DNA from 3 places in the Sphingobium sp. GW456-12-10-14-TSB1 genome. Region 1 is predicted to be linked to each of the others. Evidence: predicted binding sites of a transcription regulator. Region 1 holds the regulator's gene; each other region holds the start of a gene.

Region 1 (3,273 bases):
CCTCATCCCGCTTTGTCACCCGATCGCGCTGAGCAGCGTGAATATCGACTTCGATCTGGACGAAAGCGGCGTGACCGTCACCGCCACCGCGCGCACCGCTGGCCAGACGGGCGTGGAAATGGAGGCGCTGACCGCTGCCTCTGTCGCGCTGCTCACCATCTATGACATGGCCAAGGCGCTCGACAAGGGCATGGTCATTGGCCAGGTCCGCCTGATCGCCAAGAGCGGTGGCAAGTCGGGCGACTGGCGCGCGGCATGAGCCTGCTGCCCGTCGCCGAGGCGCAGGTTCGCCTGTTCGCCCTTGCGAGCCCGCTGCCAGCGGAAACAGCGCCGGTCGCCGCCTGCACCGGACGCTGGCTGGCCAGCGACCTACTGGCGCTTCGCGACCAGCCCTGGGCCGATCTGTCCGCGATGGACGGCTATGCCGTGCGTGCCGCTGAATGGCCGGGGCCGTGGCAAGTCACTGGCGAAAGCGCGGCTGGCGGCGCTGTGCCTGCGCCGCTGGCGCCCGGACAGGCCTGCCGCATCTTCACCGGCGCGCCCCTGCCCGCTGGCGCAGACACGATCCTGATCCAGGAAAATGCCATCCGCGAGCGCGACCGACTGACCGCCAGCGACGATCCCCTGCCTGTCGGGCGCAACATACGCCCGGCCGCGTCGGACTTTGCCACGAACGCCCTGTTGCTCGCCACCGGGACTACCCTTACACCCGCGCGCATCGCGCTCGCCGTGCTGGGCGGCCATGGGAGGCTGCCCGTCGGCCGCCGCCCCACGGTCGCGCTGATCTCGACCGGCAACGAACTCGTGCCCCCCGGCGCGCCGACCCCGGCGGGCAGTCTGCCCTCTTCCAATGCGGCCATGCTGGCGGCGATGCTGGCAACCCTGCCGTGCGACGTCGTTGATCTGGGCATCGTTCCCGATGATCTTGATGCCATGACGGCTGCGCTGAAACGCGCGGCGTCGGCGGACATCATCGTCTCTACCGGCGGTGCATCCGTCGGCGATCATGACATGGTCCGGCCTGCCTTTGTGCAGGCGGGGGGTACGCTCGATTTCTGGAAGATCAGGATGCGGCCGGGCAAGCCGCTAATGGCCGGTACCATTGCCGATGCCGTATTTTTGGGCCTGCCGGGCAATCCGGTCTCGGCCTTTGTCACCGCGACGCTGTTCCTGTTGCCGCTGGTGCGCCATCGCGCCGGATCGACCGCGCCGCTCCCGCGCCTGAGCGAGGCGCGCCTTGCCGCGCCGCTACCCGCGACCGGCGATCGCGACGATTATCTGCGCGCCTATCGGGGGGAGGCCGGGATCGTCTCCGTCACGTCGCAGGACAGCGCCGCCACGGCCGCCATGGCTATGGCCGACTGCCTGATTGTTCGCCCTGCCGGTTCATCGATCGCAGCCGCAGGCGACATCGTCACCATCCTGCCCCTGACGGACTGATCGACCGTTCGATTGGACCCGGTCCCCATGGCCGGATGCGCCGCTTCCGGTCCGTTGTTGCTCGCTTGACTCGCCTCCTTCCGTTTCCTATGTGTTCCTTATACGTTCCATGGAGGACCGCAGGCATGTTGACCCTCAAGCAGCAGGAATTGCTGAGTTTCATCCAGACCCGGCTGGAGGAAGGTGGCGTATCCCCTTCTTTCGAGGAGATGAAGGATGCACTCGACCTGCGATCCAAGTCCGGCATTCACCGGCTGATCAATGCATTGGAGGAACGCGGCTTCATCCGCCGCCTGCCCAATCGCGCCCGCGCGCTGGAGGTGTTGAAGCTCCCCGACGCCATGCACCGCGTCCCTGCGCCGGTTGCTCCGGCCAAGCCGCAACTGGCGCCCAGCCTGCCGATCGCTGCCAATGACGTCATCGAAATCCCGCTGCATGGCCGTATTGCCGCCGGCGTCCCGATCGAGGCGATGGAGGGGCAGAATATGCTGTCCGTCCCCGCCGCGCTGCTGGGGGCTGGCGATCATTATGCGCTGGAAGTGTCGGGCGATTCGATGATGGAAGCGGGCATTCTCGACGGCGATTTTGCACTGATCCAGCGCACTGATGTCGCCCGCGAAGGCCAGATCGTCGTCGCCCTGATCGACGATGCGGAAGCGACGCTTAAATATTTCCGCCGCGAAGGACAGCGCGTCCGGCTCGATCCGGCCAACAGCGCCTATGAACCGCAAATCTATGATCCGCGACAGGTGCGAATTCAGGGCAAGCTGGCGGGACTGCTGCGCCGTTATAATTAAGGCCGCCATGACGGGCTGCGGCGAGGGCGCGGTGCGACGATCCAGGGATGAGCGTCGCCCGCCATCTTCACCGTACTGACCCGCGCATCGTCCAGGTCGATGGCAATGCCGCCGGTTCGCGCCAGCATCCGTCGGTCGATCTTCAGCCAGCGCGGGCGGCACCAACGTGGCAGCGCGCGATCGGCAATGACGATGTCGGCGGCGGCACATTCCCGGCTGAACAAGGCCCGTTCGACCAGCATGTCGCTGCGGGTGGCCAGCACATGCCAGCGCCGCCCGCCCGCCTGCATCCCCACTGCGCACAGATCCGTCGAGCAGCGCGCCTGCCGCAGGTCCGCCATCGCTTCGATCGGCCCGTCATAGCCTGCGCTCTCCGCCAGCGTGTCACGCACATAATCGCCTGCGCCCGCGCGCAGCAGTGCCATGCCGCCCGTCGATGTCCGCACCGCGACGTGGCGGTCATCGCTCGTCACCAGAATATCGGGCGGTGATAGCCAAAGCACGCCGGTCACGCCGATCGCCACGGGCCCAAGGCCCAGCCAGCGCCACCCGCTGCGCCACAACAGACACCAGAGCAGCCCGCCGATCATCAGCGCGAACAGCCAGGACGGCACCGCCGGCGTCAGCATTGTCGCCATTGGACTGGCGGCGACGCCATGGGCGATGAGCAGCAACAGGTTCAGCGTCTGCGCGGTCATCCACCAAAAGGGGGCGCCCAGTCCGACAAGATCGAACAGCAACGCCAGCGCCTCCAGCGGCATCACGACAAAGGTAGTCAACGGGATGGCGACGAGATTGGCGAACGCCCCCAGCATCCCGGCCTTGTGAAAATGGAACAGCGCGATCGGCATCAGCACCAGTTCGACGACAATGCCGGTCATCAGCATTGCCGCCAGCACCCGCCCCGCCCTGCGCGCCCACCCCTCATCCCGCGCGCTGGTCAAGGCGCGAAACCGCGGATGCTCGGCCAGCGCAACCAGCGCGGTAACGGCGGCAAAGCTCATCTGGAAACTCGGTCCCGTCATCGCTTCGGGCC
Region 2 (3,273 bases), 700 kb from region 1:
GCCCGGTCGCGCCAGCGCGCCACATCGCCCACGAAAGCGCCCAGCGACCGACGCGCCTGCGGCGTCAGTTCGTCCGTGTCGAGGATGCGCGCCGCCGCGTGGAGCAGCGGTATCCCCTCTGCCCGAGCCAGCCGGTGCAATTTCTCCACCGCCTTGTCGCCAAGACCCCGCTTGGGCACATTGACGATCCGTTCGAACGCCAGATCGTCGGCGGGCTGGTTCACCAGCCGCAAATAGGCCAGCGCATCGCGGATTTCGGCCCGTTCATAAAAGCGGAAGCCGCCGACGATACGGTACGGCATCCCGATCTGGATGAAGCGATCCTCAAACTCACGGGTCTGGTGCTGCGCCCGAACCAGGATCGCGACTTCGTCCAGCGACCCGCCATCGCGCTGGATCGCCTCGATCTCCTCGCCGACCCGCCGCGCTTCTTCCGGCCCGTCCCATATGCCGACGACGCGCACCTTCTCGCCCACGTCGATGTCGGTCCACAATGTCTTGCCCAGCCGATTGCCATTTTCGGCGATCACGCCCGATGCCGCGCCCAATATATGCGGGGTGGAGCGATAATTCTGTTCCAGCCTTATGATCTTCGCGCCGGGAAAATCCTTCTCGAACCGCAGGATATTGGCGACTTCCGCCCCGCGCCAGGAATAGATGGACTGGTCGTCATCGCCCACGCAGCACAGATTCTTGCGCGTCTGCGCCAGCAGCCGCAGCCACAGATATTGGCTGGAGTTGGTGTCCTGATATTCGTCCACCATGATATATTTGAACCGCTGCTGATAGCTTTCCAGCACGTCGCGATGGCTTTTCAATATCGTCAGAACATGCAGCAGCAAGTCCCCGAAATCACAGGCATTAACCGCGCGCAACCGGGCCTGATAGGCGGCGTACAGCTTTTGCCCCTTGCCATTGGCATAGCCCTCGCTCTCGCCCGCGCTGATGTCGTCCGGGGTCCACCCCTTATTCTTCCACTGGTCGATCAAGCCGCCCAATTGCCGCGCGGGCCAGCGCTTCTCGTCAATCCCTTCGGCCTGGATCAACTGCTTCATCAGCCGCAACTGGTCGTCCGTATCCAGAATCGTGAAATTGGATTGCAGCCCGACCAGTTCGGCATGACGCCGCAGCATCTTGGCCGCGATCGCGTGAAACGTGCCCAGCCATGGCATCCCCTCGACCGCCGGGCCGATCATACGCCCCACCCGTTCGCGCATTTCCCGCGCCGCCTTGTTGGTGAAGGTGACGGACAGGATTTCGGACGGCCAGGCGCGCCGGGTCGCGACCAGATGGGCCAGACGCGCGGTCAGCGCAGCCGTCTTGCCCGTTCCGGCACCCGCCAGCACCAGCACCGGCCCTTCGGTCGTCAGCACTGCTTCGCGCTGCGGCGGGTTCAGGCCCTTGATATAGTCGGGGTCGGTGGAGGAGGGGGCGGGAAAGTTCATGGACAACAACTAGGGCTGGGCAGGGGCGGGGGCAAGGCATCAGCCTTGCAGTGACGCGCCTTCTATGAGAACAAAAGGGGAATTGTGCAAGGGAGGACGAATCATGGCGACGGGGAAATGTCAGTGCGGCGCGATCCGCTACGAAGTCAGCGGGGAGCCCGCGCATAGCGCCATCTGTCACTGTGCCGATTGCCGCGCCAGTTCCGGCGCGCCGATGGTCGGTTGGGCCTTGTTTCAGCGGGATGCGGTGAGCATTGAAGGCACGCCGGTCGCCTATCAATCCTCCCAGAACGCGACCCGTCATTTTTGCGGAACGTGCGGTACCGGGCTGTTCTACACCAATCCCGCCATCTTCCCCGGCGGCATCGATATTCAGACCGCGACGCTTGACGATCAGTCGGCCTTTCCACCCCAGGCGCATATCCAGATGGCCGAAGCGCCGCCATGGATGGCTACCGCCAACGAACTGCCAAAATTCGATCGCTTTCCCGGCGAATAAGGCGGTTCGATACGGAGGGAAGGGCAGATGCTCCTCTCTTGCGCACATTGGCCAGACGATCACTCCTGCTTCATCTCATGGCGCATCCGGCACGGCTCACCGCCACAGCCGGAACGGGCGCGTCACGACTCCGGTTCTTCGCTCACTCTTCCCCGCGTAATGGGGCCATGAGAAAAGAAGGAAAGGATATTTTCCGATGAAGTCGATCATGCTGGCCAGCGCCGCGATGCTCAGTTTTGCCGCCGTTACAGGCGTTGCCACCGCGCAGGAAACGCCGGCTCCGATGAGCCAGCCGCCCGCTGGCGACATGGCGCCGCCTGCCGATCCTGCCACCCCCGCCATGCCAGCAGACCCTGCCATGACGGCCCCTGCTGCACCCGGAACTGCTCCGGCAACCCCTGCTGATCCCAATGCAGGGATGCCGACCGGCGCCGTCCCGGCAGACCCCGGCATGGACCCGGCGCCTGCTGGCGTTCCCAATGACCCGGCTGCACCCGTCGGATCGGCTGCAAACCCTGTGACCGTAGGCGGCAACATGACCCCGCCCCCGGCGGAGGCGAAGGACTATCCCGTCTGTTCGAAAACCGTGCAGGACAGCTGCATCAATCCGAGCGAGGCGCGCAAGGCGCGTCGCCGCTGACCAATGCATCCGGGCCGGGCAGGGCAGCGATGATCGCTGCCAGTCCGGCCCGGTCGCGGGTCGCATCGCTCAGGCTGTGCCGGTCCAGCACGGCCAGAAATGCAGCGGCGGCCTGCGCCAATATGCCGGTCAGCCCGCAAGACGGGCTGACCGGGCAGGTCGCACAGTCGGCCATTCTCATGTCCGGCTCGCTATGCCGGACCACCGCGCCGATGCTGATTTCCTCCGGCGCGCGTGCGAGCGAAAAGCCACCGCCGCGCCCGCGCTGGGTCGCGATAAAGCCACCCTGCGCCAAGCCATGCACCACCTTCATCAGATGATTGCGCGACAGTCCGTAAGCGTCGGCAATCTGCGCAATCGTCGCCCGCCCGTCTGGCGATGCTGCCAGATGAATCAGTACGCGCAGCGCATAATCGGTGTGTCGGGTCAGTTGCATGGTTTCGTTCGTTAATCCTCCGACTGGCAGGTTAAAACATATATCCTGTTTACATCTTAAAAGATGCAAATTAAATACCGCTTATCGAGTCTGTCGAAAGGCGTTTATATGTCCAGCTCACTGTCGGCTTCCACCATCGCAATCGTCAAATCGACTGGTCCCGCCCTGCGCCAGCATGGCGTCGCCATCACAACGGCCATGTACGCCAGGCTCTTTCAGGACGAAGAGGTAAAGGCGATGTTCGATCAGGCTG
Region 3 (3,273 bases), 1.3 Mb from region 1:
CGTTCGGCGTGCCCGGATCATCGACCGGGACCAGCGCAACCGGCTTGCCGTCGGGATCGAACAGATATGGCGTGCGGCTGTGGCTGACCAGATAATCCTTGTCCCCCGGCTTACCGTCCACATTGTAGAGGACGACGAAATCCTTGGCGACCCTGGCGATCTGCTCCGGCGTGCCGGTCAGGCCGATGAGGCGCGGGTGGAAAGCCGCGACATAGGGTTTGAGGACCGCGGGGGTATCGCGCGCCGGATCGACGCTGATGAAGATCGGCTGGACCTTCGCCGCCAGCGCGGGCTGCGCCTTTTCGAACTGGCTGAACGCCTGCATGATGCGTTGCAGGTCGACCGGGCAGACATCCGGGCAATAGGTGTAACCGAAATAGACCAGGCGATACTGGCCCTTGAAATCGTCCCAGCTTCTGGGCTTGCCATCCTGATCGGTCAGGGTGAAAGGCGCGCCGATCCGCGCGCCCGCCAGTTCGCCCTGCGCGCTATCGCCGCTTGATGCGTTCCCGTCCGTCCCCATATTGCACGCAGCCAGCAGGGCCAGCAGCGGCAGGGCGATCGCAATCTTTGCTTTGTTCATGGTGCCGCCAGCCATGCCTTGCTATGGGCCGATTTGCAAATGATACGGGGCAGATGATGAGCAAGACCGGGTTGAGCGCATGGATGGGTCTGGGGCGCGCCGCCGCATTGACGCTGGCGCTGCTGTCCCCGGTCGCCGCGCAGGCGCAATTTTCCGACAATTATAATTTCCTGAAGGCCGTGAAGGATGCCGACGGGCAGAAGGTCACCGACCTGCTGCAAAAGCCCGGCTCCACCGTGGTCAACAGCCGTGACGTCACATCGGGTGAGACCGCGCTGCACATCATCATCGCCCGGCGCGACGCCACCTGGCTCGCCTTCATGCTGGCCAAGGGGGCGAACCCCAATCTGGCCGACAATGAAGGCAACACCCCGCTGATGAAGGCGGTGCAGGGCCGTTTCGAAGAGGGGGCACGCACGCTGATCGCGCGCGGCGCGCAGGTGGACAAAACCAATGGCAGCGGCGAAACCCCGCTGATCCGCGCGGTGCAACTGCGCGATCTGGGGCTGGTCCGGCTGCTCGTGGCGCAGGGCGCCGATCCCGACAAGCGCGATTCCATCGCCGGCATGTCCGCCCGCGACTATGCCAACCGGGACAACCGCACGCCCGGCCTTGCCGAAGCGCTCGCCGCCGCCAAGACCAGCACCACGCCCAAAGGCCCGGTGCAGGGTCCGGTATTCTGAGCTAAAGCCCGGCCTACCAGCCGATCTCGGCCGCATGATCGGGATCGTTGATCGCCGTCAGCCGCCGCGCCGCCCGCCGGGCAAAGCGTAATGTCTCCGCCTTGCGCCGGGCCGCGGCCAATGGCTCGATCGGCGCGGGACGGACCAGTTCGGCGTCATATTGATCCGCGACGATCAGGCCGGTGCGCGCGGGCCACAGCGATTCACTGTCGAACAGCGACAGGTCGAACCCCATCGGCACTGCCCAATAATAGCGGTCGCAATAGTCGAAATAATCGGGCCATTTCATGTCGCCCAGCAAGTCCGCCCGGCTGCACTTGATCTCCACGATCGTCAGCCGCCCCGCCCCGTCGATCGCCATGATGTCGGCGCGCCGCCCGTTGGGCAGCGGCACTTCCATTATGCCGCTCATGTCGTGGCGGAAAAACAGCCGCAACGTCCCCCGCGCCACCGCCAGCGCAGTGCCGTCGGTCAATGGGGAACAGCTTTCGATCGGGGCGCTACTCATGGCGCGACTTTAGAACAAGTCAGGAACAAAAGAAAAGGCCGATTCGGTAGAACCCGAACCGGCCTTTTCATGATCCACCCCAAAGGAAGCGCGCCAATCGCGCGCCGTCGCTCAACGATAGAAGATATGATTGTCGATCATCGCCAGCTTGGCCTTGCCCCAGCCCGGCGAAACGCGGCGGGCGTGGAAGAAAAGGGCGCCTTCGGCCCGGCTGTTCCAGCTGTCGTCCATGGCGATCTGGGCGATGGCGACGGCCTCGCGCCAGGCGTTGCTTTCGATGCGGATCGGCGGCATCCCGTGCCCGCGCACGAAGCTGAACTGGCTGGGCTGATAGACGACGCCGCACAGGCTGTCGGCAAAGCGGCCCGATTTGGCGCGGTTGATGATCACCCGTGCCACGGCCAGCTGGCCTTCCAGGCTTTCGCCCTTGGATTCGAAATAGACCGCTCCGGCCAGGCATTTCATGTCGCCGTCCACGGCTTCGGCGTCGCCATGGGCGTCGACCAGCGCGGCCAGGCTGCTCGCCTGCATGTCGGATTCGGTGGAATAGGTCAGATCGGCCTTGGAGGCCGAAGCCAGCGGCTGCACGATTTCGCGCGGCGCGGCAAAAGTGATTGCGGGCTTCTGTGCGGCCGCAGGCGCTGTCGTCAGCGCGTCGCCGCTGGACAGGGACGCTACCGAATGGATCGACTCACCGGCGATCGACATGTCGGAAGCGGTCACGGCCGCTGTAGCGGACAGCGCAAATGCCACGATGATCGCGGCCCTCAATCGAAAACTCATTATGACTCAAAAACGTGCGGTTCTTGGCCTTGGACGTCGTCTTATACCCATATTCCTTGACGTCTGGCCGCCCCCCGTCTGCGTGTTTACCAAATCCGCCCCCCTTGGACGAATGCAGCAACCTGCGCGTTCAGCGTTGGCGGGGCCTCTGCACGGACCATTGCACTAAGTCAACGATCAGCAGATCGTTTCAGCGGCGAACCGTTCTGCTTCCGGGATATCGAGTTCGATTATCCACAGGTCGGGGTCCGACCTGCGCCGACGCGCCACATAGGTGGCGAGCGCCTCCGGGCCATCCTCCAGGGACGGTCCACAGCGCATCAACGCATAGCCGCCGGCAAAGTTCGATACACGCTCGAACAAACCAGTTTCTTTGCCCTTTTCAAGGACTTGTACCAATATGACGCCGCTCGTTTCGTCGCCCTTGACGATGATCGTGGCAAAGCCGCCAGCCGCATTGGTGCGCCGCACCAGCGCATTGACCAGGATAGCGCTGGTCAGCCGCGCGCCGTCCTGCGACTCAGCCACCATATCCCGGCAGCGATGACAGCGGGAATTGCGACCGCATGAAGGTGCCGGTGCCGCGCCCGACCTCCTCGCCATCGGAATCGATCAGGCTGGCCTCGGCCACATAGACGCGGCGCTTGCCACTGATCCAGCGTCCCTCGGCCCGAATCCGGCCCGGCGCAATTGGCCTGGTGAACAGCAGGTTGAAC

The links. Region 1 encodes LexA, which represses DNA repair genes until DNA is damaged. Its sites were predicted from a motif close to GTTCCNCNCTTGTTCT; they were not measured.
Region 2: the regulator LexA is predicted to act here: its motif matches at 1,513-1,528, upstream of AC07X9_RS03565 (ATP-dependent helicase).
Region 3: the regulator LexA is predicted to act here: its motif matches at 1,786-1,801, upstream of AC07X9_RS13225 (MmcB family DNA repair protein).

What each region holds. Positions count from the first base shown of each region.
Region 1 is NZ_JBWKZI010000001.1:1,453,419-1,456,691, forward strand. It holds gene moaC (cyclic pyranopterin monophosphate synthase MoaC) at 1-259, shown strand, start outside; gene AC07X9_RS07070 (molybdopterin molybdotransferase MoeA) at 256-1,440, shown strand; gene lexA (transcriptional repressor LexA) at 1,566-2,237, shown strand; gene AC07X9_RS07080 (ComEC/Rec2 family competence protein) at 2,234-3,273, opposite strand, start outside.
Region 2 is NZ_JBWKZI010000001.1:749,393-752,665, forward strand. It holds gene AC07X9_RS03565 (ATP-dependent helicase) at 1-1,445, opposite strand, end outside; gene AC07X9_RS03570 (GFA family protein) at 1,549-1,944, shown strand; gene AC07X9_RS03575 (hypothetical protein) at 2,141-2,584, shown strand; gene AC07X9_RS03580 (RrF2 family transcriptional regulator) at 2,547-3,020, opposite strand; gene AC07X9_RS03585 (globin domain-containing protein) at 3,129-3,273, shown strand, end outside.
Region 3 is NZ_JBWKZI010000001.1:2,714,632-2,717,904, reverse strand. It holds gene AC07X9_RS13235 (SCO family protein) at 1-598, opposite strand, end outside; gene AC07X9_RS13230 (ankyrin repeat domain-containing protein) at 640-1,266, shown strand; gene AC07X9_RS13225 (MmcB family DNA repair protein) at 1,280-1,774, opposite strand; gene AC07X9_RS13220 (cell wall hydrolase) at 1,886-2,557, opposite strand; gene AC07X9_RS13215 (DUF1491 family protein) at 2,735-3,088, opposite strand; gene AC07X9_RS13210 (PaaI family thioesterase) at 3,078-3,273, opposite strand, start outside.